4 regions of the Variovorax sp. W2I14 genome follow, and region 4 is predicted to be linked to each of the others. Evidence: predicted binding sites of a transcription regulator. Region 4 holds the regulator's gene; each other region holds the start of a gene.

Region 1 (7,666 bases), 990 kb from region 4:
GCTGAGGAAGCAGCGTTCGCAGTACGAGCACGCGCTTGCCACCCTCACCGGCACGGCGGCGCCCAGCTTCGCGCTGCCGGTGGACCTGCGCGAGATCCGCCCGCCCGCGGTGCCGTTGGGCGTGCCGTCCGAAATCCTCCAGCGCCGGCCCGACGTGGCTTCGGCCGAGCGTTCGATGGCCGCCGCCAATGCACAGATCGGTGTGGCGACCGCGGCCTTCTACCCGAGCTTCATCATCTCGCCGACCGTGGGTGTGGACAGCCGGTTGATCGAGTCGCTGTTCAACGGGCCGAGCCTGTTGTGGTCGGTGGGCGTGTCGGCCACGCAGGTGCTGTTCGACGGAGGCCGCGTGCGCGCGAACGTCGATTTCGCCAAGGCCGGCTACGACGCGACGGTGGGCAACTACCGCCGCACGGTGCTCGTCGCGATGCAGGAAGTGGAAGACGGCATCACCGGCCTCTCCGCGCTCGACAGCGCCACCACGCAGGCGCGGGCCGCCGTTGCCGCCGCGCGCCGGGTGCTCGACATGGCGACCAGCCGCTACGAAGGCGGCGCATCGACGTACCTCGATGTGATCACCGCGCAGCAGTCGCTGCTGACGGTCGAGCGGCAGGCTGCGCAGTTGCAGGGACAGCGGCTGCTGACCTCGGTGTTTCTCGTGAAGGCGCTCGGCGGCGACTGGGACGCACCGGCCTGAGCGGTCGCGGCGCGCGGGCGCCAGCGAGCGGGCGTGCAGAATCTCATTCGCCGCGCCCGCCGGCCCCGCCTCCCATGCCGCCTCTCACGCCTGAACCGCCGACTTCCCACGCCCGCTCCGGCCGCCGCGCGCTGTTTGCCTGGGTGACGGCCATCGCGCTGACCGTGGCATTGATCGCCGCCGCGGGCCAGTGGGCCGCGAACCGCGAAACGGCCTTCCAGACGGATTCGATCCGCCGCGCGATGGAGGTCCATGTGCTGGGCCTGCGCGACACCGCCGGCAAGTACGGCTACCTGCCGCTCACCGCGGGCATGCATCCCGATGTGCTCGCCGCCCTCGCGCATCCGCAGGATGCGGCCGTGCGCCAGCGCGCGAACCGCTACATCGAGGAAGTGAACCGCGATGCAGGCTCCGACGTGCTGTACCTGATCGATCCGCAGGGCTTCACGCTGGCAGCGAGCAACTGGGCCACGCCGCAGAGCTTCGTCGGCCAGTCTTATGCCAACCGGCCCTACTTCATCGATGCGCTCGCGGGGCGCCAGGGCCTCTTCTACGGCGTTGGCCAGACCACCGGCGAGCCCGGGCTTTTCGTGTCCGCGCCCGTGCGCTCGGAGAGCGGCGCGGTGCTGGGCGTGATGGCGGCGAAGGTCGTGCTGCGCCAGGCGGCATGGGCGTTCCTGCGCGATCCGATCCTCCTGACCGACGCCCACGGCATCGTGTTCCTGAGCTCGGTGCCTGCGTGGATGTACCGCGCCACAAGGGCGCTGAGCGATGCGGACCTGGGCGAGGTGCAGCGCCACCAGCAATACGGCGATCGCAACCGCTTCCCGGCGGTGCCTTGGACCGTGGAGCGCGGCGACACCGACAAGCCCGCCTACCTCGTGCGCACGGACATCGAGGGCCGGTCGCGCCGCTTCCTCGCGGTGGACGAGGCGCTGCCCGATCTCGGCTGGACCCTGACGGTGATGGCCGACCACGCCGAGGTGACCGCCGCGCGCGAGCGCACCTGGATGCTCGGGCTGCTGGGTGCCGGCGTGCTGTTGCTGGGCGGGCTGTACTGGCAGTTGCGTGAGCGCCGCTTCGCCGAGCAGCGCGATGCGCGGCGCGACCTGGAACAGCGGGTGCGCGAGCGCACGCGCGCGCTGGACGAAGCGCACGCCTTCCGCAAGGCGATGGAAGACTCGCTGCTGGTCGGCATGCGCGCGCGCAACCTGGAAGGCCGGATCATCTACGTCAACCCGGCCTTCTGCGAGATGGTCGGCTACGGCGCCGACGAGCTGCTGGGGCGCCTGCCGCCCTACCCCTACTGGCACCCCGACGACGTGGCGCAGCACTGGCGCCACAACGACACCATGTTGAGCGGGCAGACCGATCTCTCGGGCTTCGAATCGCGCCTGCGCCACCGGGACGGCCACGAGGTGATCACCCGGGTCTACACCGCGCGCCTGATCGATGCCGGCGGCCAGCACAGCGGCTGGATGAGCTCGGTGGTGGACATCACCGCGCAGAAGCGCGCCGAACTGCGCCAGCGCGAAAACGACGAACAACTGCAGCATGCGCAGCGCCTGGCCAGCCTGGGCGAAATGGCCTCCACCCTCGCCCACGAACTGAACCAGCCGCTGATGGCGCTGAGCAATTTCGCGAGCGCCGCCAAGGCCTTCGCGGAACAGGGCAACCAGGCGTTGCTGGCCGACAGCCTCGACGAGACCGTGGCGCAGGCCCAGCGCAGCGCCGAGATCGTGCGGCGCATCCGCGGCTTCGTGCGCCAGCGCACGGCCGGTGCCGAAGACTGCGCGGTGAGCGCGCTGGTGGCGAATGCGATGGCGCTGCTGCAAGGCGAGATGCGGTTGCGGCAGGTGCGCGCCGAGGTGCGCATTCCGCCTGCGCTGCCCACGGTGCGCGGCGACCGCGTGCTGCTGGAGCAGGTGCTGCTGAACCTTTTGTCCAACAGCCTGCAGGCCATGCAGGCCACGCCGCCCGAACAACGGACATTGGAGGTCGAGGCCGAGGTGGTCGAAGGCCGCGTGCTCATCCGCGTGGCCGATCGCGGCCCGGGCATCGATGCGGCGCTGGCCGAACAGGTGTTCGCGCCCTTCTTCACCACCAAGGCGGGCGGGCTGGGACTGGGCCTGAACATCTGCCGCACGATCGTGGAGGCCCACCGCGGGCGGCTGTCTTTTGCGGACCGGCCCGGCGGCGGCACGGTCTTCACCCTGGAACTGGAGGTATCGACGTGAATGCCACCCTTGCCAACAACCTGTGCGTGGTCGACGACGACGAGGCGGTGCGCCGGTCGCTGGGCCTGTTGCTGCTGTCGCGCGGCTACGCGGTGCAAACCTTCGCCTCGGGCGAGGCGTTCCTGGCCAGCGCCGACATCCAGCGCGCGGGCTGCGTCGTGCTCGACCTGCGCATGGAGGGCATGAGCGGCCTGCAGGTGTTCGATGCGCTGCGCGCACAGGACAGCCCGCTGGTCGTGCTGTTCCTCTCCGGCCACGGCGACATTCCGATGGCGGTCGAGGCGGTGCAGAACGGCGCGTTCGGCTGGCTCGAGAAGCCCTGCAACGACGAGCGCCTGCTCGAGAGCATCGCCAAGGCCTTGCAGCAGGCGCAGGACATTGCCGTGCGCCGGCAGGCCCGGCAGGCCGCGCAGTTGCTGTGGGCCAAGCTCACGCCGCGCGAGATGCAGGTGGCCCGGCTGGTCGCCGAGGGCAAGCCCAACAAGAAGATCGCGCTGGAGCTCGCGCCGCTGGAGCTGCGCACGGTGGAAACGCACCGCGCCCATGTGTTCGCCAAGCTGGGGCTGTCGAACAGCCACGAGCTCGACCGCTTCCTGCGGGAACACGCGCTGTAGCTGGCGCAGGCATCTTCTAGGTATTTACCCTTGCGTACACGTACGTAGCAGCGCGGCGGGCGGCTACGGACGACGGCGCGGCGGCGGCGAAAGAGACTCCCGGGGACAAGCTTCAAGCGGTCCCACGGGCCGCGCCCAGAGACAAGGACCTCCCAATGACCGCCATTGCCAGCGCCGGTGCCTCCAGCCCGGACGCATCCGACACCGACACCTCTTCCACGCCCTACACCTTCGAGGAAAAGCGCAAGCGCATCTTCGCGATCTTCGCGGCCTCGTCGGGCAACCTCGTGGAGTGGTTCGACTTCTACGTCTACGCGTTCTGCGCCATCTACTTCGCGCCCGCGTTCTTTCCCAAGTCGGACCCGACGGCGCAGTTGCTCAACACGGCCGGCGTGTTCGCCGCCGGCTTCCTGATGCGCCCGATCGGCGGCTGGATCTTCGGCCGGCTCGCCGACCGCAAGGGCCGCAAGACCTCGATGGTGGTCTCGGTGACGATGATGTGCGTGGGCTCGCTGGTCATCGCCTGCCTGCCCACCTACGCCAGCATCGGCGCGGCGGCACCGGTGCTGCTCCTGGCCGCGCGGCTGCTGCAGGGCCTGTCGGTCGGCGGCGAATACGGCACCACGGCCACCTACATGAGCGAAGTGGCGATGCGCGGACAGCGCGGCTTCTTCTCGTCCTTCCAGTACGTGACGCTGATCGGCGGCCAGTTGCTGGCCGTGGTCGTCGTGGTGGTGCTGCAGCAGTTCCTGGACGACGCCGAACTCAAGGCCTGGGGCTGGCGCATTCCCTTCGTGCTGGGCGCGGTCGCCGCGGTGGTGGCGCTCATGCTGCGCCGCTCGCTCACCGAAACCGCCAGCACAGAGACCCGCGCCGTCAAGGGCGCCGGCACCATGGGCGAACTGTTCAAGCACCACAAGCGCGCCTTCTTCATGGTGCTGGGCTACACGGCCGGCGGCTCGCTGATCTTCTATACCTTCACCACCTACATGCAGAAGTACCTGGTGAACTCGGCCGGCATGTCGATCAAGACCGCCAGCAACGTGATGACGGCCTGCCTCTTCATCTACATGTGCATGCAGCCGCTCTTCGGCGCGCTGTCGGACCGCATCGGCCGGCGCAGCAACATGCTGCTGTTCGGCGCGCTCGGCGCATTGATCACGGTGCCCGTGCTGACCAGCCTGCAGAACGTGACCAGCCCGCTGCTCGCCGGCATCCTGATCGTGGTGGCGCTGGCGGTGGTGAGCTTCTACACCTCGATCAGCGGCATCGTGAAGGCCGAGATGTTTCCGCCCGAAGTGCGTGCACTGGGCGTGGGGCTGTCGTACGCGGTGGGCAACGCCATCTTCGGCGGCAGCGCGGAATACGTGGCGCTGGGCCTGAAGTCGATCGGCCACGAGTCGTACTTCTACTGGTACGTGACGGCGATGATGGCGGTGGTCTTCGCGGTCAGCCTGCTGCTGCCGCGCCGCGCGACCTACCTGCATCACGACAAATAAGAACAGAACACAGAAACGGCCTGATGCTCGAACGGCGCCGAGCGAAGGCCGCCACCTCGCGCAAATCCGCTAGAACAGGTTGCCCTGCCCCGCCGCCCCCGGCGGCCGGAACGCGGTGGTGTCCATCGGAATGCGCTCTCGATTGAAGCCCAGGCGATTCGTCGCTTTCTGGAAGCGCTGGTGGATCAGATCGGCCCACAGGCCCGAGCCCTTCATGCGCGTGGCGAAATCGGCGTCGTAGTCCTTGCCGCCGCGCATCTCGTGGATGCGCGCCATGATGCGGTCCGCGCGCTGCGGGTAGTGCAGCGCGAGCCACTCCTTGAAGAGCGGTGCCACCTCCCACGGCAGCCGCACCACCGTGTAGAACGCGCTGCGCGCACCAGCCTCCCAGGCGGCTTCGAGCACGTGCTCCATGTCTTCGGTGACGAAGGGAATCTGCGGCGCCACGCTCACGCCCACCGGCACGCCTGCTTCGGCCAAGGTGCGGATGGTGCGCAGCCGCCGGTGCGGCGCGGCGGCGCGCGGCTCGAGCTTGCGGGCGAGTTCGCCGTCGAGCGTGGTCACGGTCACGTACACCGCTGCGAGGTGCTCGGCCGCCATCGGCGCGATGAGGTCGAGGTCGTGCTCGACGGCGCTCGACTTGGTGACCAGCGCGAACGGATGCCGCACTTCCTGGAGTAGCTCGATGACCGAGCGCGTGAGCCGCAACTCGCGCTCGATCGGCTGGTAGCAGTCGGTGGCGGTGCCGATGGCGATCTGGCTCGGCCGATAGCTCTTGCGCCCGAGTTCGGTACGCAGCACCTCGACGATGTTGCGCTTGGCGATGAGCTTGGTCTCGAAGTCGAGGCCGGGCGAGAGATTGAGGTAGCTGTGCGTGGGCCGCGCGAAGCAATAGATGCAGCCGTGCTCGCAGCCGCGGTACGGATTGAGCGCGCGATCGAAGTAGATGTCGGGCGAGTCGTTTTCGGTGAGCACCGACTTCACGTCCTCGAAACGCACCTCGGTCGCGAGGGGCATGAGTTCCCCAGCCTCGGCCACGCCCTCTTCGAGCGTGCCCCAGCCATCGTCGAAGGCATTGCGCTCGTCCTTCGAGAAGCGATGCGCCAGCCGGGTGGCCGCACCGCGGCCTTTGATGATGTGGATGGGAACTGGAGATGCGGGTGGCATGGCAAATCCTTTCGATGACTTTACTGTTTATTCATACAGTATTTCACCATTCAGCAGCGGTCGGTGATTTTTCTATTTCTCTATTGACAGAAATTCAGGAAATCCTAGACTCGACGCCATGGAACTCACAGAAATTCAACGCAAGTTCGTCGTCCATTGGGGCGAAATGGGCTCCATGTGGGGCGTCAACCGCACCGTCTCGCAAATCCACGCGTTGCTCTTTGCGCGCGGCAAGCCGATGCACGCCGAAGAACTCTCCGAAACGCTGGGCGTGGCCCGCTCCAACATCAGCAACAGCCTGAAGGAATTGCAGGCCTGGAACCTCGTGCGCATTACCCACATCCTGGGCGATCGGCGCGACTATTTCGAGACCAGCGTCGACGTGTGGGAGCTGTTCCGCACCGTGGTGCGCGAGCGCAAGGAACGCGAGTTCGACCCCACCATCCGCGTCCTGCGCGAGCTGGTCTCCAGCCCCGATTTCCAGAAGGAACCGGCCGATGCGCAAGACCGGATCCGCTCCACCATGGAACTCATGGACAAGCTCGCCACCTGGGCCGACGAGATGCTGCGGCTCTCGCCCGGCACGCTGGACAAGGTGCTGACGCTCGGCGCCAGCGTGCAGAAGTTCGTGCGCGGCGATGCGGCTCCCGCAGCACCGACCGACAAGGGCGAAGACCCCGACGCGCACCATGCCAGCCTGCCGATGATCTGAGTTCTCTTTTTTTGCCAGCTTATTTCTGTTTTGACTGAAATATCGGGAATCAAAAACACCATGAGCCGAATTGCCGTTGCCGCGTACCCGCTGACCGTCTACTACGACGCGACCTGCCCGCTGTGCGTGGCCGAAATGGGCGCCATGCGCGCACGCGATGCGGCCGGCCGGCTGAACCTCGTCGACTGCTCGCTCCTCGGCTTCTGTGCCGGTCCGGCTCCGCGCGAGGCGTTGATGACGGCCATGCACGCGGTCGACGCATCCGGGCGCGTGCTCTCCGGCGTTGCAGCCATCCGCGCCTGCCGCGCGGCCGTGGGCATGCCGGCGGGAGGCGCACTGCTCGACCTGCCCATCGTCGGCGCGCTCGCCGACCGCGCCTATGCCGTGCTCGCGCGCAACCGCTACCGCCTACCCCGCTGGCTCGTCGCGCGCCTCGCGGGCCGCGGCGCCATCGCGCCGGCCACCTGTGCCGACGACCACTGCCGCTTCTGAACCGATCACGCTGTCACGCCCCCCCCCCAGGGAACCACAAGAACCAACGCCAGAAGGAGCCTCGATGCCCACCGTCTTCCAGCCTGACTTCCGCATGCCGTCCACTGCGACTCACGCACCCGTGAACACCGCGAGCGCCCCCATCACGGCCGAGGACACGCAGGACTACTTCACCGAAGTCGCGGCCGACTACAGCGCCTGGAGCCCGAGCTACAACATGCACTTCGGCTTCTGGCGCGCGGGGCTCA
Region 2 (7,666 bases), 3.7 Mb from region 4:
CCGAAGGACGGCTGGCCACCATCAGCGGCGTGGTGCCCGGCGTGCACGACCGGCCTTCGGGCTGCCTGTTCGCGCCGCGCTGCAGCTACGTCACCACGCGCGCCTGCAATGTGCGCCCTGCATTGCGCGAGTGGCAGGGCGCGGAGGTGCGCTGCCACTATCCGCTCGGCGAACCGGGCCGCATCGTGGCGATCGAGCAGGACCGGCCGCAGCAGGTGCCCGCGGCGGAGGCGCTGCAATGAACAACGACAAAGGCGCGCCCGGCGACGTCGTGGTCGAAGCCGCGAACCTGCAGCGCACCTACGACGTGCGGCGCGGGCTCTTTCGCGCGCCGGCGCATCTGCGCGCGGTGGGCGACATCTCGTTCCGGCTCGAACGCGGCCGCACGCTGGCGGTGGTCGGCGAATCGGGCTGCGGCAAGTCCACGCTCGCGCGCATGGTCGCATTGATCGAGAAGCCGACGGCCGGGCAGCTCACGCTCGTCGGCGCCGATGCGGTGAACCCGCCGGCCGAGCGCAAGCGCGAGTTGCGCCAGGCCGTGCAGCTGGTGTTCCAGAACCCCTACGGCTCTCTCAATCCGCGCAAGAAGATCTCGGCTGTGCTCGAAGACCCGCTCGCGATCAACACCCCGATGGGCAAGTCGGAGCGCGCTGCAAAGGCGCGCGAAATGCTCGCCCGTGTCGGCCTGCGCCCCGAGTACGCGAACCGCTATCCCCACATGTTCTCGGGCGGTCAACGCCAGCGCATCGCGATTGCGCGCGCGCTCATGCTGTCGCCGCGCCTCCTGGTGGCCGACGAGCCGGTGTCGGCGCTCGACGTGTCGATCCAGGCACAGGTGCTGAACCTGCTGGCCGATCTGCAGGCCGAGCTGGGCCTCGCCTACCTTTTCATCTCGCACGACCTCGGCGTGGTGCGCCACATCGCGCACGACGTGCTTGTGATGTACCTCGGCCACGCGGTGGAGCAAGGCCCGAAGGGGCGCATCTTCGCGCGGCCGCTGCATCCGTACACGCAGGCGCTGCTCGCATCGACGCCGGGGCTCAGCAGCCAGCGCATCGTCCTCAAGGGCGAGCTGCCGTCGCCGCTGAATCCGCCCACGGGCTGCGTCTTCAACACGCGCTGCCAGCACGTGCAGCAGCGCTGCCGCGAAGAGCGCCCCTTGCTGCGCGCGCTCGACGAGCGGCTGGTGGCCTGCCACTACGCAGAGAAGTTCCTCGATGGCGCGCCGCCCGTGCGCGCCGATGTTCCCGTGCTCGCCGTTCCGATGGCGACGAATCCCTGAGCTCATCCGTTTTTTTCAACCGTGTCTGAAGGAGTCCTCATGAAGACCCAATCCTCCGTTTCGCGCCGCTCACGAATGCTGGCGCTCCTGGCACCGACAGCGCTTGCGGCCCTTACCCTGGCCGCGGGTGCTGTGTCAGCCAAGACGCTGGTGTATTGCTCCGAAGGAAGCCCGGAGAATTTCTATCCTGGCATGAACACCACCGGCACGTCGTTCGACGTGACCACGCAGGTCTACAACACCATCGTCGAGTTCGAGCGCGGCGGCACCAAGGTCACGCCGGGCCTTGCCGAAAAGTGGGACATCTCGCCCGACGGCACCGTCTACACCTTTCACCTGCGCAAGGGCGTGAAGTGGCACACCACGAGCAAGAGCTTCAAGCCCACGCGCGACTTCAACGCCGACGACTTCATCTTCATGCTCGAGCGCCAGTGGAAGGAGAGCGATCCGTTCTTCAAGGTCACGAGCCAGAACCACTCGTACTTCAACGACATGGGCATGCCCAAGCTGCTGAAGTCGGTGGACCGCATCGACGACTTCACGGTGAAGATCACGCTCAACCAGGCCGAGGCGCCGTTCCTCGCCAACCTGGCGATGCAGTACGCGGGCATCCAGTCGAAGGAGTACGCGATCGCGATGCTGAAGGCCGGCACGCCCGAGAAGGTCGACCAGGACCCCATCGGCACCGGTCCCTTCTACCTCGTGCAGTACCAGAAGGACGCGATCATCCGCTTCAAGGCCTTCCCGCAGTACTGGGGCGGCAAGGCGAAGATCGACGACCTCGTGTTCGCGATCACGCCCGATGCGTCGGTGCGCTGGGCCAAGCTGCAGAAGGGCGAATGCCACGTGATGCCGTACCCGAACCCGGCGGACCTCGACGCGATCCGCAAGGACCCGAACGTGCAGGTGCTGGAGCAGCCGGGCCTGAACGTCGGCTACCTCTCGTACAACACGACCAAGAAGCCGTTCGACGACGTGCGCGTGCGCAAGGCCATCAACATGGCGATCAACAAGAAGGCCATCATCGACGGCGTGTACCTCACGACCGGCGTTGCGGCGAAGAACCCGATTCCGCCGACCATGTGGTCCTACAACGACGCGATCAAGGACGACCCGTACGACCCCGAAGCCGCGAAGAAGCTGCTGGCGCAGGCCGGCTTCCCCGACGGTTTCTCGACCGACCTGTGGGCCATGCCGGTGCAGCGTCCGTACAACCCGAACGCCAAGCGCATCGCCGAGCTGATGCAGGCCGACCTCGCCAAGATCAACGTCAAGGCCGAGATCAAGAGCTTCGAATGGGGCGAGTACCGCAAGCGCCTGCAGGCCGGCGAGCACCAGATGGGCATGCTGGGCTGGACCGGCGACAACGGCGACCCGGACAACTTCATGTACACGCTATTGGGCTGCGCCTCGGCCAAGTCGGCGAGCGGCAGCAACATCTCGAAGTTCTGCTACCAGCCGTATGAAGACCTCGTGGTGAAGGCCAAGAGCACGGTCAAGCAGGCCGACCGCGACGCGCTCTACAAGAAGGCGCAGGTCATCTTCAAGGAGCAGGCGCCGTGGTTCACCATCGCGCACGCGGTGCAACTGAAGCCCGTGCGCAAGGAAGTGATCGACTTCAAGCTGAGCCCGTTCGGCCGCCACACCTTCTACGGCGTGGACATCAAGTAAGCGGTGGCTGTGCCCATCGCCATCGTCGCGGCGATGCATGAGGAGCTGAAGGCGCTCCTCGCGCAGATGCCCGACGAGCAGCGGGTGCGCATCGCCGGACGCGACTTCTGGGTGGGCCATCTGCATGGCCAGCCCGTGGTCGCGGTGTTGTCGCGCATCGGCAAGGTCGCCGCGGCGGTGACGGCCACGGTGCTGCTCGAACGCTTCGGCGTGCGGGCCATCGTGTTCAGTGGTGTCGCGGGCGGGCTCGCGCCGGGCGTGAACGTCGGGGATGTTGTGGTGGCGACCGAACTGCTTCAGCACGACATGGATGCCTCGCCGCTCTTTCCGAAGTACGAAGTGCCCTTGATGGGCCTTTCGCGCTTCACGACGGATGCTGCAATCAGTGATGCACTGGCTGTCGTTGCAGAAGAGTCGCTGCGTGGCTCCGCGATGCTGGTTGGGCAGGAGGCTGTCGACGAGTTCGGCTTGCACTCACCGAAGGTCCATCGCGGCTTGCTGGTGAGCGGCGACCGCTTCGTCTCGACCGCCGCAGAAAGCGAAACGTTGCGCCGCCATCTGCCCGACGCGCTCGCGGTGGAAATGGAAGGCGCCGCAGTGGCCCAGGTCTGCCACGACTACGGCGTGCCCTTCGCGGCGATGCGGACGATTTCAGACCGCGCCGACGACGAGGCCCACGGCGACTTCGCGCGCTTTGTCGCCGAGGTCGCGAGTCGCTACAGCCTCGCGCTGGTCGGCGCGTGGCTCGCGAGGCTGCCGGCTACTTGAGCCAGCCGCGCCGGCGGAAGTACCACATCGGCACCAGCGCGCTCGCCGCCATCAGCACGATGGCATACGGGTAGCCCATGGCCCAGTCGAGCTCGGGCATGAACTTGAAGTTCATGCCGTAGATGCTCGCGATAAGCGTGGGCGGCAGCAGCGCGACGCTCGCCACCGAGAAGATCTTGATGGTCTTGTTCTGGTTGATGTTGATGAAACCGACGGTCGCATCCATCAGGAAGTTGATCTTGTCGAAGAGGAAGGCCGTGTGGTTGTCCAGCGATTCGATGTCGCGCAGGATCTGCCGGGCCTCTTCGAACTGCTCGGCGTTGAGCATCTTGCTGCGCATCATGAAGCTCACCGCGCGGCGCGTGTCCATCACGTTGCGGCGGATGCGGCCGTTCAAGTCTTCCTGGCGCGCGATGAGGCCGAGCACCTCGCCGGCCAGCTCGTCGGTGACGTTGCCCGAGAGCACCTTCTTGCCGGCAACTTCGAGCTCGTCGTAGATGTTCTCCAGCGTGTCGGCCGAGTATTCGGCGTCGGCGTCGAAGAGCTTGAGCATCACCTCTTTTGCGTCTTCGATCAGCCCCGGCGCGCGGCGTGCGCGCATGCGCAGGAGGCGGAACACGGGCACGTCTTCGTCGTGGATCGAGAACAGCACGCCGCGGCTGCGCAGATCGGTGTTGTGCTGGTTGAGGATGAAAGCCACGCGCACGGTGCGCGGGTCTTCGTCGTCGTCGATCAGGAAGTCGGAGCGGATGTGCAGTTCGCCGTTGTCTTCCTCGTAGAAGCGGGCGGACTCCTCGATGTCCTCGTCCATCGCGTCTTCGGGAATCGAGAGGCCGTAGTACTGCTTGATCCAGCGCTTTTCCTCGAGCGTGGGCGATTCGAGATCGACCCAGATCGGCTGGAACTTGGAGAGCTCCTCCAGCGACTCGATCTCTTCCTGGACGAGGCGGCCGTTGGCGAGCGTAAAGATGTTGAGCATGGGCTCACTCCCGGGGATGACTGAAACGGTGGGCGAGGGAGGGGCGCTTTCAATTCCCGGGCCCGGCGCGAGCGCGTCAGAGGGGAGTTGAAAGCTGCCGAGACGGGGCGGTTTCCATGGGGAGTCTCCGGTTGCAGCGAGGCGCGATTATGTCACCGGGCACATGTCGGCAACCTGACTGAACTGGACGGACATACAGTAAAGTCGTGCCCCATGCAGACCGCTGCGTCCCCCGTTTTTTCCGCTGCGCCAAAGACCCAGGCCGAGCGCTTGGCCGCGGCGTTGGCCACGCTCAACGACGACCAGCGCGCGGCCGTTGAACACGGTGTCGGCGCCGCAGTGGCCGACGATCACCGCCCGCTGCTGGTGATTGCCGGTGCTGGTTCCGGCAAGACCAGCACGTTGGCGCATCGGGTGGCGCATCTGATCGCGGACGGGGTCGATCCGCAGCGCATGCTGCTGCTGACCTTCTCGCGCCGCGCCGCGCAGGAAATGGAGCGCCGCGCGGGCCAGGTGCTGGCCAAGGTGCTCGGCCTCAAGTCGGAACGCCCGCCCGCGCTGCCGTGGGCCGGCACCTTTCACGGCATCGGGGCGCGGCTTTTGCGCGAGTACGCGCAGCAGATCGGGCTCGACGAGAACTTCACGATCCACGACCGCGGCGATGCCGAAGACCTGATGGGGCTGGTGCGCCACGAGCTGGGCCTGTCTTCCACGGTCAACCGCTTCCCGCGCAAGGGCACGTGCCTCTCTATCTATTCACGCTGCGTGAACACGCGCGCTTCGGTGGCCGAGGTGCTGAAGGACGCCTTCCCGTGGTGTGGCGAATGGGAGGCCGAGCTCAAGAAGCTGTTCGGCGCCTACGTCGAAGCCAAGCAACAACAGAACGTGCTCGACTACGACGACCTGCTGCTCTACTGGGTCGAGATGGTCGCCGAGCCCGCACTGGCGGAGGCGGTGGGTGCGCGCTTCGACCATGTGCTGGTCGACGAGTACCAGGACACCAACCTGCTGCAGGCCTCGATCCTGCTGGCGATGAAGCCCGATGGGCGCGGCGTCACGGTAGTGGGGGACGACGCGCAGTCGATCTACTCATTCCGCGGCGCGACGGTGCGCAACATCCTCGATTTCCCGTCTCAGTTCAGTCGGGAGGCGAGGGTGGTCACGCTGGAGCGCAACTACCGCTCGACGCAGCCGATCCTCGACGTATCGAACCGCGTGATCGCGCAGGCGGCCGAGCGGCATGCCAAGACGCTCTGGACCGACAAGCCCTCTGCCGGCAAGCCGCAGCTGGTGCTGGTGCCCGACGAGGCGGGGCAGGCGCGCTGGGTGGCCGACAAGGTGCTCGCGCACCGCGAGGGCGGGCTCGCGCTCAAGTCGCAGGCGGTGCTGTTTCGCACCTCGTCGCACAGCGCGGCGCTCGAACTGGAACTCGCGCGTCGCAACATCCCGTTCGTGAAGTTCGGCGGGCTCAAGTTTCTCGAGGCCTCGCATGTGAAGGACCTGCTCGCGGTGCTGCGCTTCGCCGAGAACCCGCGCGGGCGCATGGCGGGATTTCGCGTCACGCAGCTGATTCCCGGCATCGGGCCCGTCACGGGCACGCGGCTGCTCGATGCGATGGACCAGGCGGCCGATCCGGCCGCGGCCGTGCGCGACTTCGCGCCGCCGTCCGCCGCGCGCGAGCAGTGGACGGGCTTTGCCGAGGCCTACGCTGCGTTGCGCGCACCGTCGCTGGCATGGCCGGCCGATGTCGAATTGGCGATGGACTGGTATCTGCCGCACCTGGAGCGGCTCTATGACGACACCTCCGGCGTGCGCCGCCAGGACGTGGAGCAACTGGTGCGCCTCGCCGCGGGCTACGGTTCGCGCGAGCGCTTCCTGACCGAGCTCACGCTCGATCCGCCGGAAGCCACGAGCGATCGCCCGGGGCCGCCGCTGCTCGACGAGGACTACCTGATCCTCTCCACCATCCATTCGGCCAAGGGGCAGGAGTGGAACTCGGTGCATGTGCTCAACGTGGTCGACGGCTGCCTGCCGGCCGACGTGGCACAGGGCGCGCACGAACTCGAGGAAGAGCGGCGCCTGCTCTACGTCGCGATGACCCGGGCCCGCGACCACCTGCACCTCCTGGTGCCGCAACGCTTCTACATCACGCAGCAGGCGGTGCGGGGCGACCGGCATCTCTATGCGAACCGCACGCGCTTCATCACGGAATCGGACCTCGCGGGCTTCGAGCAGCAGACCTGGCCACCGCCGCCGGTACAGCCGCCCGCAGTGCCTCCGCCCGCCGCCGTGATCGACTTGCGCAACCGCATGCGCGCGGCCTGGCGCTGAAGCGGCTGGCCCTTCGCCCGGGAGGGTCACCGGGCGAAAAGTGCGTTAACACTTGCAAGCAAAGCGCCACGAAGGCGGGCCAAGCTGCGCGGGCAGCTATGGATTCAATAGCGGATTGAAGCAGGCCCCAGGCGCTCTCGCCACCCGGAGAACCCAGGTATTGCAATACCGTGACAGCTTGGGCATAGTGAATCGACGGACCCTCTTTCTTCCCCTCCTCCTCTTCTCTCCCTTTCTCCCGCACCACACCTGTTTCGCCGGCCACGCTCCATTCCGGAGCGGGGTCATTTCCCCAACCGTCAATTCTCAGGAGGTCATTCATGAATTTGACGATCAGCGGTCATCACCTCGACGTCACCCCTGCCTTGCGCACCTACGTCACGAGCAAGCTGGACCGGATCACACGGCACTTCGACCAGGTGGTCGATGTGAAGGTGATCCTCACGGTGGAAAAGCAGAAGGAAAAGGAACGCCGCCAACGGGCGGAGTGCAACATTCACGTCAAGGGCAATGACATGTTCGCGGAGTCGAGCCACGCTGATCTCTACGCTGCGGTCGATGAGCTGGTCGACAAGCTCGACCGCCAGGTGGTTCGCCACAAGGACCGCCTGCAGGACCACCATCACGTGGCGCCC
Region 3 (7,666 bases), 5.2 Mb from region 4:
GCGCGGCGCAGGCGCTCGCGCATCGAGAACGAATGGATCTTGGTGTGGATGTCGCCACCGGTGTTGCCGTCGTTGTAGTCGCGCAGGTCGATGACGGCCGTGGAAGCGAGGCCGCCCCCGCCGCTCACGATGCGGCCCGACTGGTAGGCGCGGCGCAGCGCCTCCGCATCGCCCACGGTGCGCGCGGCGGTGCGCTTCATGTCGCGGTCCACGCCGCCCACGCGCTCGTTCAGGTCGAGAAACTTGTCGATGCCCAGCTTGCCCTCGTTGAGCGCGTTCAGGCCGTACTGGATGCCCACGTTGTCGATCGGACGCAGCGCGAAGCCCTCGGCCTCGGTCTTGCCGTAGACGTTCACCGTGTGGTCGAACACCGTGGCGCGCGCGCCGGTCGGGTTGGTGAGCGCGTTGTAGCGCTTGTCGGCCGGCACGCCCGCGGGGAACGACACCGTGGGGTCGAGCCGGCCCGCGCTGTTGCTCATGTTGGGAATGTTGCCGATCTGCAGGTAGCCCGAAATGGCCTGCTTCTCGGCTGTCGTGTAGGCCAGCGCGGTGGTGGCCGGGTCGTTGAAATAGTTGTTGAGCACGCGCGAGTCGTGCAGCTTGAAGATGGTGGAGGAGGTGACGTCCGCGAACACCTGGCTCACCACCACGCCGTCGAACAGGCCCGGGTAGTTGTCGCTCGTCTGGTGGCTCTGGTAGGAGCCGCCCGAGCCGCCGGTGCCGATGGTGTGGGCCGGCACGCCGTAGTTCTCGATGAAGCGCTCCTTCACCATCGCGATGGTCTCCGAGGAGAGCTGGTCGTTGCAGTTGGTGCCGAAGACGTTGAGCGTGGAGGTCGTCACCGCGAAGCCGCGGCTCTGGTAGGTCGGGTTGATGAGCGTTCCGAAGTCGTTGCCCTGCTGGAACCAGCCGCCCTGGCAGCCGCCGCCCAGCGGATAGAGCAGCGTGCCGTTCCAGCTGGCCGGCGGCGTGGTGGGCGAGGGCGGCGGCTCGTGGAGCACGTCGTGCAGGATCGCCGACTGGTACAGGCCGCGGTTGATGGTGCCGCTCTCCAGCCGCACCACGTAGGGCACCTGCTTGCCGTTGATCGTGAGATAGGCGATGTTGGCCGGGTAGGCGGTGATCGATTCGGGCACGAAGCGCGTGTTGGTGCCGCCGGTGGTGCGGTAGTAGTAGTCCACGCGCGTCTCCACCGAGCACTTGCCGTCGTCCAGCGACTTGAGCACCTGCCCGCCCATGCGCGTGAAGGTGGCGTAGCCGCAGACGAAGGGCTCCTCGTGCGGGCCCGAGATCACCGGACCGGTGACCGGGTAGGCGGTGAGCGCGAGCCTGGCGCTGTAGTTGCCGTACTTCGCGACCAGCTCGTTGGCGCCTTCCTTCAGGCCCGTGACCTTGCCGAGCAGCCGGCCGGTGGTGGCGTTGCGCGTGAAGGCGGTAGTGACATCGCGGCCGTCGACGGTCACTGCGAGGCTGTCGGCGGGCTGGTCCTTGAGCAGTTCGAGCTCGACCAGCGCGTCGTCGCCCGTCACGAGCTGCGGCGCCGAGGACAGCACGCCGACCTTGAGCGTGGCGTCCGGCGGCGTCGGCGGCGTGCCGGGATCGTTCGGATTGCCGGGGTCCGGATTGCCGGGCGTGCCGGGACCGCCGGGGCCGCCCGAGACGGGCGGAAAGAAGCTGAAGCCGCCGCCCCCGCCGCTGCCGCCGCCGCAGGCGGTAAGGATCAGCGCGGCCAGCAGCGCGCTGGCGCGGGCCGGTGTCGGGCGAAGGCGTTTCGTGTTCCGGGATGTCATGGTCAGGTCTCCGTCTTGTTGTGGTTGCGAAAAAAGAAAGCAGGCATGCGGCGGCGCGACCCGGCTGGGGCCGGGTCGTCGCGCGGTGCGGGGGCGTCAGTGCGGACTGAGAGGGAAAGCGGGCGTCGGCAGGTCGGTCATGTGTGTCTCCATCCTCTGGCGGGTGTGCAACCGATAGCAACCGATGTGCCAGGCGCGGTGTCGCGCGCAAGTGCTTGAATTCAAATGATTTGCGTCGGCGGACTCGTGGTTTTCCCGCGCGGCGCGGGCTGGAAAACCAGCCAGCCCGCGCGCGGTTTGTCTGGAAATCCGCACGGGCATTGGCAGACGGTGTGATCGAATGACTGTATATTCATCCAGTATTTTTCGAGCCCAAGCCTGCCCGTGGACCTCCAGCGCAAACTCGCCATCCTTGCGGACGCCGCCAAGTACGACGCCTCGTGCGCGTCCAGCGGCTCGCAGCCGCGCGACTCGCTCGGCGGCCGCGGCATCGGCTCGACCGAGGGCGCCGGCATCTGCCACAGCTACGCGCCCGACGGCCGCTGCATCTCGCTCCTGAAGGTGCTGCTCACCAACCATTGCCAGTACGACTGCCTCTACTGCGTCAACCGTGCCTCGAGCAACGTGCCGCGCGCGCGTTTCCACGTCGAGGAGGTGGTGCAGCTCACGCTCGACTTCTACCGGCGCAACTGCATCGAAGGCCTGTTTCTCTCCAGCGGCATCGTCAAGTCGCCCGACCACACGATGGAGCAGGTGGTCGAGGTGGCGCGCCAACTGCGCGAAGACCACGACTTTCGCGGCTACATCCATTTGAAGACCATTCCCGACGCCAGCGACGAGCTCATCGCCCGCGCCGGTCGTTATGCCGACCGGCTCAGCATCAATGTCGAGATGCCCACCACCGAAGGCCTGCAGGCGCTCGCGCCCGAGAAGGACGAGAGCGCGATCCGGCGATCGATGGCGCGGCTGCGGCTGCGCATCGACGACACGCGCGAGGAGGCGCGCCGCGTGGTGCCGATCCGCGCGCTGCCGGGCGCCGCGCCCACCGCCGCGAAGCCGCCGCCCTTCGCGCCCGCGGGCCAGAGCACGCAGATGATCGTGGGCGCCGACGCCACCGACGACCGCCACATCCTCGCCTCGAGCGCCACGCTCTACGGCGCCTACAAGTTGAAGCGCGTCTATTACTCGGCCTTCAGCCCCATCCCCGATGCGGCGCGCGCGCTGCCGCTGGTCGCGCCGCCGCTGATGCGCGAGCACCGGCTCTACCAGGCCGACTGGCTCATGCGCTTCTACGGCTTCGAGCACCAGGAAATCGTGGCTGCGCCCGATGGCCTGCTGCGGCTCGACGTCGATCCCAAGATGGCCTGGGCGCTCGCGCATGCCGAGCGTTTTCCGGTCGACCTGAACCACGCGCCGCGCGAGATGCTGCTGCGCGTGCCCGGCCTGGGCGTGAAGGCGGTCGAGCGGCTGCTGCAGGCGCGGCGCGTGCGCCGGGTGCGGGCCGACGACCTGCGGCGGCTGCATGTGCCGGCGCGCAAGGTGCTGCCGTTCGTGGTGGCCGATGGGCACCGGCCCGCGGCGGGCGCCATGGCGGCGGCGGCGCCTGCCGCGCAACCGACGCAAGCCGCATTGTTCTGAGCGGGCCTCCGATGCACGTGCGGCTCGACAACCCGATCGATCTCGATGCCTTCCGCCGTCACGCGCGGCAACTGCTGGCGGGAGGCGTTCCGCCGGAGCAGGTCGAATGGAATGGGGAGCGGGTTGCCGGTCTGTTCGACGAGACGAACGACGCAGCGCCAGCACCGCTCGTCGCCGGCGCGCCGCACGCCGTGCCCGCGTCCTTCGTCGCGCTGTGCGGCAACGTGATCCTGCATCGCGACCCGCAGCGCTTCGCACTCATGTACCGCCTGCTGTGGCGCCTCGCGCACGAGCCCTCGCTGCGGCACGACCCGCTCGATGCCGACATGATGCAGGCGCAGCTGATGGCCAAGGCCGTGCACCGCGACATCCACAAGATGCGCGCCTTCGTGCGCTTCACCCGCGTCATGGGCGACGACGGGCTCGAGCGCCACGTCGCCTGGTTCGAGCCCGACCACCACATCATCGAGGCCAACGCGCCGTTCTTCGCGCGCCGCTTCGCGCAGATGCGCTGGGCCATCCTCACGCCCGAGCGCTGCGTCGAGTGGAACGGCGAGACGCTGGCCTTCCGCGACGGCGCCGACCGCCGCGAGAAGCCGCCGCCCGACGCGGGCGAGCAGCTCTGGCTCACCTACTACGAGCACATCTTCAACCCCGCGCGCCTGAAGGTCGCGATGATGCGGCGCGAGATGCCGCGCCGCTACTGGCACAACCTGCCCGAGGCCGCGCTGATCCAGCCGCTCACGGACGCGGCCGAGGCGCACAGCCAGTCGATGATCGATGCGCCGCCGACGGCGGCACGGCGCATCCGTGCGCCCATTGCGCTGCATGTGCGGCCGGCCGAGGGCGTGGCGCCCGCCGACCTGGGCGAGTTGCGCGCGGCCGCGCACGCCTGCCGCGCCTGCCCCATCGGCGCGCTCGCCACGCAGGCCGTGTGCGGCGAAGGCCCGCTCGCACCGCGGCACATGCTCGTCGGCGAGCAGCCCGGCGACCAGGAAGACCTGGCCGGCCGCCCCTTCGTCGGCCCGGCGGGCCAGTTGCTCGACCGCGCGATGGCGCAACTGGGCTGGGCGCGCGACAGCGTGTACCTTGCCAACGCCGTCAAGCATTTCAAGTATGAGCTGCGCGGCAAGCGCCGCATCCACAAGACCGCGGCGCAGCGCGAAGCCGATGCCTGCGCGCACTGGCTCGACAGCGAGATATCGCTCGTGAGGCCTGAAGGACTGGTGGCGCTCGGCGCCACGGCAGCGCGCGCATTGCTGGGCCGGCCGGTGGCGGTGCAGGCCGAGCGCGGGGCGTGGCTGCACGAGCGCCGCGACGGCAGGCCGGTGTTCGTGACCCTGCATCCCTCGGCGCTGCTGCGGCTTTCGGACGGCGAGCGCGCCGAGGCCTACGCCCGCTGGCTGGACGACCTCGAACGCGCGCGCGGCACGGTTTCTGCTGCAATCGCGGCATGAATGCCGAACCGCCCCTTGCAGCGCCGCTCGTTGCGGAACCGCTCACATCCACGGCCTTTGCGCCCTTCGGCACGGTAATCGAGGCTCCGACCGGCGAAGGCCGCCCGATCAACGGCGGCAACGCACGGCGCTTCGACCTGCTCGGCGATCTGCAACTCGATGCCGACGGCGGCCGGCCGATGCTCGCGCTGTTCCGCGCGCAGGCGCGAAGCTTTCCGCACGAGGTCACGGAGATGGAACGGCATGCGCTCGGCAGCCAGACCTTCGTGCCGCTGGGCGAGCGGCGTTTCGTGATCGTCGTTGCGCGGGCCGGCGATGCGCCTGTGTCGCCCCGCGACCTCGCGGCCTTCGTCACGGACGGGCATCAAGGCGTGGTGCTCGCGCCCGGCACTTGGCACCACGCACTGCTCGCGGTCGATGCGGGGGACTTCGTGGTGATCGAGCGGGCAGCGGCTGCGGTCGACTGCGATGTCTGCCGGCTGCAGGAACCGCTAAGCGTCGTGGCTGCCGCGTCGCGCTGATCAGACGGGGCGCAACTGGTCCGCGAGCGAGCGCGTCTTCTCGGTGACGGTGCTGCCGGTGTGCAGCGTGGTCTTGCGCTCGATCAGCATCAGGTGGCATTCCTCCTCGGCGACAGGGTTGTGCCGCACGCCCTTGGGCACGACGAACATCTCGCCCTCACCGAGCTCGACGGGGCCGGCTTCCATCTCGATGCGCAGGTGCCCTTTGAGCACGAGGAAGAGTTCGTCCTCCTCGTCATGGCTGTGCCAGGCGAGCGAGCCCTGGACCTTGGCGACCTTGATGTAGGCGTCATCGACTTCGGCGACGACGCGCGGCGACCAGAACTCGGTGAGCGAGGCGGCGATTTCCTTGGGGGTGCTGACCTGGTGGGTGTTCGACATGAGGCTTCTGTGCAGGACGTGGGAGTGGCAGCCTACCCCAGGCTGCACGATCTCGCACGCCCTCGGCACTAGCTAGCCCGCGATGCGCTCGGCCAGCGCGATCAGCGACCGGTCCGACCCCGCCGGCCCGAGCAGTGAAATGCCCAGCGGCGCGCCATCGCGTGTGGCGAGCGGCATCGAAAGCTGCGGAAAGCCGGCCAGCCCCGCAATGCACAGCAGCCGGATCGCGCGGTTGCGGTAATCCTCCATCGCCGCCTCGCTGTCGCTGCGCAGCGGTGCGATGTCGGGCATGGTCGGCATCAGCAGCACGCCGTCGGTGCCGAGCAGCTCGGCCAGGTGCGCGCGGAACGCGGTGCGGAAAACCCGCGCGGTCGCCACCTGCGCATCGGTCACTTCGCGCGACCACGCAAAGCGCTCGGCCACGCCGGGGCCCAGCGGCGGCGCGTAGCGCTCGATCAGCGGGCCGTCGGTGAGCCAGGCTTCGCGCGACTGCAGGTAGCGGAAATGCCAGTACATCGCGTCGAAGGATTCCATCGCCACGGTCGTGCCCTTTGCCGGGCCGAGCAGGCCTTGCACGCGATCGGCCGCGCCTTGCAGGGCTTCGGCCGCGGCAGGTACGGCGAGCGCCCAGACATCGTCGGGCCGCAGCAGCCGCACGCGCTCGGGCAGGGCGGCTGCATCGGCGTCCAGCAGCACATCGGCCACGCGCGCGAAGGTACCGATGTCGCGCGCGAACCAGCCGCAGGTGTCGAAGCTGGGCGCAAGGTCGAGCGCGCCTTCGAGGCTCACGCGGCCGTGCGTCGGGCGCAGGCCGTACAGGCCGCAGTGGTTGGCCGGTGCGCGCACCGAGCCGCCGGTGTCGGTGCCGAGCGCGAAGTCGCACAGATTGGACGACACGGCCGAGGCCGACCCCGACGACGAGCCGCCCGTGATGCGCAGCGGCGCGCCGCCGTTGACCGGTGCGCCGAAATGCGCGTTGTTGCCGTTCATCGAGAACGCGAGTTCGTCGGTCACGGTCTTGCCCACGAAGCGCGCACCGGCATCGAGCAGCTTCTGCACCGTGGGCGCGGTGCGGGTCTTGATGCCCGACATCGCCAGCACGATCGGGTTGCCGCCACCGGTCGGATAGCCGGCCACGTCGAACAGGTCCTTGGCGGCAAAGCTCAGGTCCGTCAGCGGGCCGGTGCCGGCGCGCGCCACCGGCGCATCGGGATACGGGACGAAGGCGTGGGCAGGGTCGTGCAATGGCATGGCAATGAAAGGCGTGAAGAAGGAAAACTCAGGCGACCAGCACGGGTGAAATGGCTGCGGCCGCCTCCGTGTGGATGCAGCGTACACGGTGATTCGGTGCCAGTTCAATCACCGGCGGTTGTGCGGCGCGGCACGCATCGCTCGCGAGCGCGCAGCGCTCGGCAAAAGAGCAGCCGGGCGGCAGCGCCGAAAGATCGGGCGGCGCACCGCCGATGGTCTCCAGCCGCGTGCCGCGCGCGAGCGCCCCGTGCGCCCGGCTCTTGAGCAGTGCGATGGTGTACGGATGGCGCGGCGAGCGGATCAGCTCGCGCGCCGTGCCTTCCTCGACGATGCGTCCCGCATACATCACGGCGATGCGGTCGGCCACTTCGACGGCCGCGCCGATGTCGTGCGTGACGAAGATCACCGAGAGGCCGAGGTCGCGCTGCAGTTCGCGAAGCAGCAAAAGGATCTGGATCTGCACCGTGGCATCGAGCGCCGTGGTCGGCTCGTCGGCCAGCAGCAGCTGCGGCTTGCAGGCGAGGGCGAGCGCGATCATGGCGCGCTGGCGCATGCCGCCGGACATCTCGTGCGGATAGGCCTCCAGCCGCCGTTCGGGGCTCGGAATGCGCACGCGCTCGAACAGCGC
Region 4 (7,666 bases):
ATCACAAAGTTATCCACAGAATCTGTGCGTCCTTGCTGACACGCAAACAAGCCGCATGCCGATGGTGGGCTCGGTGGATAATCGCCGCGCATTTGCAGTCTACGGGCCGGAGGATTTTCTTGTTTTCCATCATTGTTGCCGCGGGTTGGCCTATTTGGCCGCTGCTCGCTTGTTCGGTTATTGCGCTCGCGCTGGTTATAGAACGTTTCACGAGTCTGAAGACCGTGAAGGTGCTTCCGCCAAAATTGCTCGACGAAACCATCACTGTCTCGCGCGGAGCCATTCCCGGCCCTGACGTCGTCACGAAACTCGAACGCAACTCGATGCTTGGCCAGGTGCTGGCTGCGGGCCTGCGGGCGCTCAACGCCAATCCGCGCTGCACCGAAGACGATCTTCGCGCTGCCATGGAAGCGTCGGGCCGCACCATCGCTCACAAGCTGGAGCGCTACCTGCCGGCGTTGGCGACCATCGCCTCCGCTGCGCCGCTGCTCGGCCTGCTGGGTACGGTGATCGGCATGATCGAGATCTTCGGTTCGCAGTCGCCCGTCAACGGCGCGGTCGGCTCGGGCAACCCGGCGCAACTGGCGCACGGCATCTCGATTGCTCTGTACAACACGGCGTTCGGTCTGATCGTGGCGATTCCCACGTTGATCTTCTGGCGCTACTTCCGCAGCCGTGTCGACGAATACCTGCTGAACCTCGAACTCTCGGGTGAGCGCTTTGCACGCCACCTGAACGCGCTGCGCAAATGACCCGCGCCCGCATGCAGTTTCGCCACGGCGCGCGCGACGAGCCGGAGATCAACCTGATCCCGTTCATCGACGTGCTGCTGGTCATCCTGATCTTCCTGATGCTGTCGACCACCTACAGCAAGTTCACCGAGATGCAGTTGCGGCTGCCGACGGCGGACGTGGACGCGCAGCGCGACTATCCAAAGGAAGTGATCGTCACGGTCTCCGCCGACGGCCGCTATACGGTCAATAAGGCCGCGGTGGCGGACCGCAACGTGAGCACCGTGGCTGCAGCACTCGGCGCCGCGGCCACCGGCGGCAAGGAAAGCGTGGTGATCATCAGCGCCGACGCAAGCAGCCCGCACCAGGCCGTGGTCACGGTGATGGAAGCCGCGCGCCGCGCCGGCCTGATGCAGATCACGTTCGCCGCACAGTCGACGGCGCAAGCCGGGCACTGAGTGCCGTCGCAGGGCCGCAGCAGCACGGGCGCAGCCTCGCGGCTGCAGGACGCCTGGCTGCACCGCGGCCTGCTGGCCTGCCTGCTGTGGCCGCTGTCGCTGCTCTACGGCGCGATCTTTTCGCTGCGCGGCTGGCTCTATCGGATCGGATGGTTGCGGGCCGAACGCGTCCCCGTTCCCGTGATCGTCGTCGGCAACGTGATTGCGGGCGGTGCGGGAAAGACGCCTGTCGTGATGGCCGTCGTCCGGCATCTGCAGGCTCGTGGGCTTCAGGTCGGCGTGGTGTCGCGCGGGTACGGCCGACGCACCGACGATTGCCGCGAAGTGCTCGACGGGAGCGATCCCCACGATGTCGGCGACGAACCGGCGCTGATTCGCCACGCTACAAATGCACCGGTTTTCGTCGCGCGACGACGCATCGAAGCCGCGCGCGCGCTGCTGGAGCGGCATCCGGCCACCCAAGTGATCGTGAGCGACGACGGGCTGCAACATCTGGCGCTCGCTCGCGACATCGAGATCTGCGTGTTCGACGACCGCGGCATCGGCAACGGCTGGCTGCTGCCTGCGGGCCTGTTGCGCGAACCCTGGCCACGTCGCTGCGACCTGGTGCTCCATAGCGGCGAGAAGCCTGCCTTTTCGGGCGGCTACACCGCCACGCGCAACCTTTCGCAGGATGCGGTTGCAATCGATGGAAAACATATTCCTCTGGAGGCTCTCGCGGGCAAGTCGCTGATCGCGCTGGCAGCCATCGCGCGGCCCGAAGGGTTCTTCGACATGCTGCGCGCGCGCGGTCTCGCGCTCACCGAGACCATCGCCCTGCCCGATCACCACGACTTCGACGCTTGGCAGCGCCCGTCCGGCAGCGAATACACCTTGCTGTGCACCGAGAAAGATGCAGTCAAGCTGTGGCGCAAGGCGCCCGATGCGCTGGCCGTGCCGCTGCACTTCGAACCTGCCCCGGAATTCTTCGCTGCACTCGACGCAAAGCTATCATCGCCCGATGGATACCAAGCTGCTTGAACTGCTCGTCTGCCCCGTGACCAAGGGCCCCCTGACCTGGAACCCCGAGAAGCAGGAGCTGTGCTCCCGCAGCGCCCGCCTCGCCTATCCGGTGCGCGATGGCATCCCGGTGCTGCTCGAGAACGAGGCGCGCACGCTGTCCGACGAAGAGCTGGGTCTGTGACCGGCTCCGTAAGCTTCACCGTCCTGGTGCCGGCACGCCTCGCCTCGACGCGGCTGCCCAACAAACCACTTGCCGATATCGCGGGCCTGCCGATGGTGGTGCGTGTCGCGCAACGTGCGAGCCAGTCCGGCGCATCGCGCGTTGTTGTGGCTGGGGACGATGCGTCCATCGTTTCGGCCTGCAAGGCACACGGCGTCGAAGCCATCCTCACTCGCCAGGACCATCCGAGCGGCACCGACCGGCTGGCTGAAGCGTGCGAGCAACTGGGCCTCGATGGCGACGAGATCGTCGTCAACGTACAAGGCGACGAGCCGCTCATCGACCCCGAGCTGATCGATGCCGTCGCCGCCGCGCTGGCCCTGCATCCCGAAGCGGCGATGAGCACGGCGGCTCACGAGATCGATTCGGTGAGCGATTTCATGAACCCGAACGTGGTGAAGGCGGTGCTCGATGCCCAGGGCAATGCGCTTTACTTCAGCCGCGCCCCGATTCCCTGGTGGCGCGATGGCTCGGCCGGCGGTGCGGCACCGACCGTGCTGCCCTCGCCCGCGCCGCTACGACACATCGGCATCTATGGCTATCGCGCCGGCTTCGTGCGGAAATTTCCGTCGCTGCCGCCATCGCCCGTCGAAGCCACCGAAGCACTCGAGCAATTGCGCGCGCTCTGGCATGGGCATCGCATCGCGGTGCACGTGAGCCATGTCGCGCCCGGGCCGGGCATCGACACCCCTGAGGATCTGGCGCGCGTGCGTGCCGTCTTTGCTGCCGGACCCGCCTCCTAAGACGTGCGTCGCGGAGGGAATTCCCTATGGGGACGCATGCTATCCTCGACGTGAAATCCGCCTCGCCCAGCCCTCGGGCCAACGCTTGGCGTGACACAAAATCTAAGAACCGTCCGAGGACACCATGAGACTAATTTTGCTGGGCGCGCCCGGGGCGGGCAAAGGCACGCAAGCGGCCTTCATCTGCCAGAAATACGGCATCCCCCAAATCTCGACCGGCGACATGCTGCGCGCCGCCGTCAAGGCCGGCACGCCGCTCGGATTGCAGGCCAAGGCCGTCATGGATGCAGGCGCACTGGTGAGCGACGACCTGATCATCAACCTCGTGAAAGAGCGCATCGCCCAGCCCGATTGCGCCGATGGTTTCCTGTTCGACGGTTTTCCGCGCACCATCCCGCAGGCCGATGCCATGAAGGCCGCGGGCGTCAAGCTCGACTACGTGCTGGAGATCGACGTGCCTTTCAGCGACATCATCGAGCGCATGAGTGGCCGCCGCTCGCACCCGGCATCTGGCCGCACCTACCACGTCAAGTTCAACCCGCCCAAGGTCGAAGGCAAGGACGACTTGACCGGTGAAGACCTGATCCAGCGCGAGGACGACAAGGAAGAAACCGTGGGCAAGCGGCTCGACGTGTACAGCCAGCAGACGCGTCCGCTGGTCGACTACTACTCGGCCTGGGCCAAGGCCGATCCGGCCGCTGCCCCGAAGTACCGCGCGATCAAGGGCGTCGGCACGGTCGACGAAATCACGCAACGCGCCCTGGCGGCACTGAGCAGCTGATCCCGCCGCCCTTTTTACAGGGCGGCTATTTATTTCCCTAGCAGTTCCAGCATCAGCGCGATGCGCGCCTTCACGGGCGTGAGCGCGCCTGCGTCGCGCAGCCGGTCATCGGGCTTCGGCAGAATGCGACCGCTGGTGCAGCGCGTCGCGCGCAGCACCGCAATGCCGGCGTCCTGTGCCTTGAGTGCTGCCGCTTCCAGCGCGTGGTGCACGGTGCCATTGCCGGTAGTCGCGAGAACCAATCCGCGGACTGGTTCTTCCGCGCCCTCCCGAAGAAGTGCATCGATGATTGCGCCACTCGCACCGGCGTGGCTCATGACGATCTCGACCCGCGGCCAAGGCCCTGATGCGCTCAGCGCCGTCGATGCCTGGGGAGACGGCGCAGCCGGCCACTCCCTCACGCGCCTCACCGCGCCCTCTTCCACGTAGCCAATCGGCCCTGCATCGCCGGATGCGAAGGCATCGAGGCGGTACGTGTGCACCTTCTGCACTTCCACCCCGCTGTGGACCGTGCCAGCACACACCGCCGTCACGCCCTGCGCGCCCGCCGTCACCGCGACAGCGATGGCATCGCGCACGTTCTGCGGACCATCCGGCGAAAGAGCAGTGGCCGGGCGCATCGCGCAAGTCAGCACCACAGGCTTCGCCGGTGCCAGCACCGAATGAAGGAAGAAGGCGGTCTCCTCGAGCGTGTCGGTGCCGTGGGTGATCACCACGCCAGCCACATCCGGCTGCGCGAGCCAATGCGCGCACCGCTGCGCGAGCTTCTGCCAGATGTCGATGGCCATGTCCTTGCTGTCGACCTGCGCCACCTGCTCCGCCAGCAGGGTGACGCCCTCAGGCGCGTCGATGCCACCCAGCAAGTCCGACACGTCGACCTGCCCAGCGGTGTAGCCGATGTTGTCGCCGCTGCTGGAGGCCTTTCCGGCGATGGTTCCGCCGGTCCCCAGAACCACCACGCGACGCACTTCGGGCAACGGGGAATTGGCCATGACTTGTCAACTTCCAAAAACTGGTTAAAAATACAGGTACTGGATATCTAGCCAGTGCCGCAAGGAACCACATATGCAGTTCGCCGTGAAGCTTACCGCCCGCCAGCAGCAGATCCTCGACTTAATCCAGAGCGCCATTGCGCGCACTGGCGCCCCGCCCACACGCGCCGAAATCGCCAATGAGCTGGGGTTCAAGTCGGCCAACGCTGCCGAAGAGCACCTGCAGGCGCTGGCCCGCAAGGGCGTGATCGAACTTGTCAGCGGCACCTCGCGCGGCATTCGACTCAAGGGCGATGCGCTGCGTTCGCTCAACGAAACGCGGCATCGCGAAGGCGGGCAGTTCTCGCTCTCGCTGCCGGGCATGGCGCAGTTGGCGCTGCCGCTCATCGGTCGCGTCGCGGCAGGCTCGCCGATCCTGGCGCAAGAGCATGTCGACCAGACTTACTACGTCGAGAACACGCTCTTCCAGCGCCAGCCCGATTACCTGCTCAAGGTACGCGGCATGTCGATGCGCGACGCCGGCATCATGGACGGCGACCTGCTCGCCGTGCAGGCCACCAAGGAAGCGCGCAACGGCCAGATCGTCGTGGCACGCCTGGGCGACGAAGTCACCGTCAAGCGCCTGAAGCGCAACAAGCAGGTGATCGAGCTTCACGCCGAGAACCCCGACTACCCGACCATCATCGTCCAGCCCGGCGAGCCCTTCGAAATCGAAGGCCTCGCGGTCGGCCTCATCCGCAACACCATGCTGATGTAGGTCTCGCGGCCTGCTTGCAGCAGCACCCCATCCGGCCTCGACAGGTGGCGGGCGTATGGCGCGAAGTCGCCATCACCCTGTCGCGGCCGATTCAAGAAATCCTGCCTGTGTTCAACCTCAGACTTTTTTGGAGTTCACATGGGAATCGCCCTCCTCGCCATCGCTGATTTCTGGATGCCGCTGCAATCGCTTGCAAACCGGTTGTTGCCTGCGCGCCGCGCTCACCGCCGGGACAGCAGCGACACTGCCGCCGGCCTGCGCTACGTGGCCGTGCGCCCCGCCTGCACCACGCGCACCGCTGGTACGCCTGCACCGACGGCAACCGCCACCGCGACGGCACGCCCGCTGCGTGTAGTTCGCGTGATCGACGGAAAAAGCCGGGACCGCAGCCGCATGGTGATCTCGGGCCGCATGGCCGATGTCTGCGCGGAGCTCGACCGACTGGCCGCACTCGAAGCCGCGGAAACCGCACCCAGTTCCACGCGCCTGCACTGAGGCATTTCCCCCGGCGAGCCGCACCAGCAGTGCCCCGGGGGTGGGTATCCAAACGTTCACTGGCGCGACATCCCAATGCTGCGAGGCACAATGGCACGCCATGAACATTGTGATCCTTGACGATTACCAGGACGCCGTGCGCAAGCTGCGCTGCGCCGCCAAGCTGGACGCGTACGCGGCCAAGGTCTACACCAACACGGTCAAGGGCATCGGCCAACTGTCGGTTCGCCTGAAAGACGCCGACGTGATCGTGCTGATTCGCGAGCGCACCCAGATCTCGCGCCAGCTCATCGAAAAGCTGCCCAAGCTCAAGCTCATTTCGCAGACCGGACGCGTCGGCGGCCACATCGACGTCAATGCCTGCACCGAGCGCGGCGTGGCGGTGGCCGAAGGCTCGGGCTCTCCGCAGGCACCGGCCGAACTCACCTGGGCGCTGATCATGGCGGCCATGCGCCGGCTGCCGCAGTACATCAGCAACTTGAAGCACGGAGCGTGGCAGCAGTCGGGGCTCAAGTCGGCTTCGATGCCACCCAATTTCGGACTTGGCTCGGTGCTCAAGGGCAAGACGCTCTGCATCTGGGGCTATGGCCGCATCGGCCAACTGGTCGCGCGCTATGGGCAGGCCTTCGGCATGCAGGTGGTGATCTGGGGACGCGAAGCGAGCTGCGCCAAGGCGCGCTCCGACGGCTTTCAGGTCGCGCAGAACCGCCACGAATTCTTTGCCGCGGCCGACGTGCTCTCGGTGCACCTGCGGCTCAACGAGGAAACCAACGGCCTCGTCACGCTCGAAGACCTGTCACGCATGAAGCCGACAGCGCTCTTCGTGAACACCTCCCGCGCAGAACTGGTCGAGGCCGATGCCCTGCTCGCCGCGCTCAATCGCGGACGTCCGGGCCTCGCGGCCATCGACGTGTTCGAGAGCGAACCGCCGCTGCAGGGCCACGCCTTGCTGCGCCTCGAAAACTGCATCTGCACACCGCACATCGGCTATGTGGAGCAGGACAGCTACGAGAGCTACTTCGGCCAGGCTTTCGACAACGTCGTGAGCTTCATCAAGGGCAATCCCACCAACATCGTGAATCCCGGCGCCTTGCAGGTCCGCCGGTGAGTTCATGAGCCGCCGGGCCGCTCCAAGGCGAATACCGCAGCCGAAGGCGCAGGTCATTCGATGAGCCGGCCTGCGCCTCGAGGCGCGCTCTGGGCGCTGCTGGCCGGCAATTTCGTGATCGGCACCGGCGTGATGGTGGTGCCCGGCACGCTCAACGAGATCAGCACATCGCTTGCTGTCACTGCTGCGACAGCGGGCCAGCTGATCACCGCCGCCGCGATCGTGATGTGCCTCGGCGCACCGTTGCTGGCGGCCTTGGTCGCGGGCTGGGATCGCCGCCAGCTCCTGGCCCTCACGCTCCTCTGGTATGCCGCCGGACACGCCCTCTGCACGCTCATGCCGAGCTTCGCCGCGCTCTTGCCGGTGCGCATGCTCACGG

Evidence for each region. The regulator LexA, encoded in region 4, represses DNA repair genes until DNA is damaged. The targets are predictions, from matches to a motif close to ACTGTATNNNNATACAGT.
Region 1: the regulator LexA is predicted to act here: its motif matches at 6,237-6,254, upstream of QF040_RS00500 (PA0069 family radical SAM protein).
Region 2: the regulator LexA is predicted to act here: its motif matches at 4,883-4,900, upstream of QF040_RS22575 (ATP-dependent helicase).
Region 3: the regulator LexA is predicted to act here: its motif matches at 2,134-2,151, upstream of QF040_RS29600 (putative DNA modification/repair radical SAM protein).

Annotation. Positions count from the first base shown of each region.
Region 1 covers NZ_JBNDJX010000001.1:110,616-118,281, reverse strand. Annotated here, with positions in the region: gene QF040_RS00520 (efflux transporter outer membrane subunit) at 1-697, shown strand, start outside; gene QF040_RS00515 (ATP-binding protein) at 772-2,934, shown strand; gene QF040_RS00510 (response regulator transcription factor) at 2,931-3,548, shown strand; gene QF040_RS00505 (MFS family transporter) at 3,704-5,047, shown strand; gene QF040_RS00500 (PA0069 family radical SAM protein) at 5,117-6,214, opposite strand; gene QF040_RS00495 (GbsR/MarR family transcriptional regulator) at 6,333-6,926, shown strand; gene QF040_RS00490 (thiol-disulfide oxidoreductase DCC family protein) at 6,987-7,418, shown strand; gene QF040_RS00485 (SAM-dependent methyltransferase) at 7,483-7,666, shown strand, end outside.
Region 2 covers NZ_JBNDJX010000001.1:4,824,843-4,832,508, reverse strand. Annotated here, with positions in the region: gene QF040_RS22600 (ABC transporter ATP-binding protein) at 1-242, shown strand, start outside; gene QF040_RS22595 (dipeptide ABC transporter ATP-binding protein) at 239-1,282, shown strand; gene QF040_RS22590 (ABC transporter substrate-binding protein) at 1,322-2,953, shown strand; gene QF040_RS22585 (5'-methylthioadenosine/adenosylhomocysteine nucleosidase) at 2,957-3,721, shown strand; gene corA (magnesium/cobalt transporter CorA) at 3,714-4,700, opposite strand; gene QF040_RS22575 (ATP-dependent helicase) at 4,914-7,031, shown strand; gene hpf (ribosome hibernation-promoting factor, HPF/YfiA family) at 7,352-7,666, shown strand, end outside.
Region 3 covers NZ_JBNDJX010000001.1:6,341,697-6,349,362, forward strand. Annotated here, with positions in the region: gene QF040_RS29595 (DUF6351 family protein) at 1-1,790, opposite strand, end outside; gene QF040_RS29600 (putative DNA modification/repair radical SAM protein) at 2,175-3,428, shown strand; gene QF040_RS29605 (UdgX family uracil-DNA binding protein) at 3,440-4,885, shown strand; gene QF040_RS29610 (ureidoglycolate lyase) at 4,882-5,406, shown strand; gene QF040_RS29615 (cupin domain-containing protein) at 5,407-5,787, opposite strand; gene QF040_RS29620 (amidase) at 5,860-7,038, opposite strand; gene QF040_RS29625 (ABC transporter ATP-binding protein) at 7,067-7,666, opposite strand, start outside.
Region 4 covers NZ_JBNDJX010000001.1:1,100,718-1,108,383, reverse strand. Annotated here, with positions in the region: gene QF040_RS05235 (MotA/TolQ/ExbB proton channel family protein) at 120-752, shown strand; gene QF040_RS05230 (ExbD/TolR family protein) at 764-1,189, shown strand; gene lpxK (tetraacyldisaccharide 4'-kinase) at 1,190-2,209, shown strand; gene QF040_RS05220 (Trm112 family protein) at 2,190-2,372, shown strand; gene kdsB (3-deoxy-manno-octulosonate cytidylyltransferase) at 2,369-3,154, shown strand; gene adk (adenylate kinase) at 3,279-3,935, shown strand; gene QF040_RS05205 (asparaginase) at 3,965-4,927, opposite strand; gene lexA (transcriptional repressor LexA) at 5,001-5,684, shown strand; gene QF040_RS05195 (hypothetical protein) at 5,823-6,179, shown strand; gene QF040_RS05190 (D-2-hydroxyacid dehydrogenase family protein) at 6,280-7,287, shown strand; gene QF040_RS05185 (MFS transporter) at 7,348-7,666, shown strand, end outside.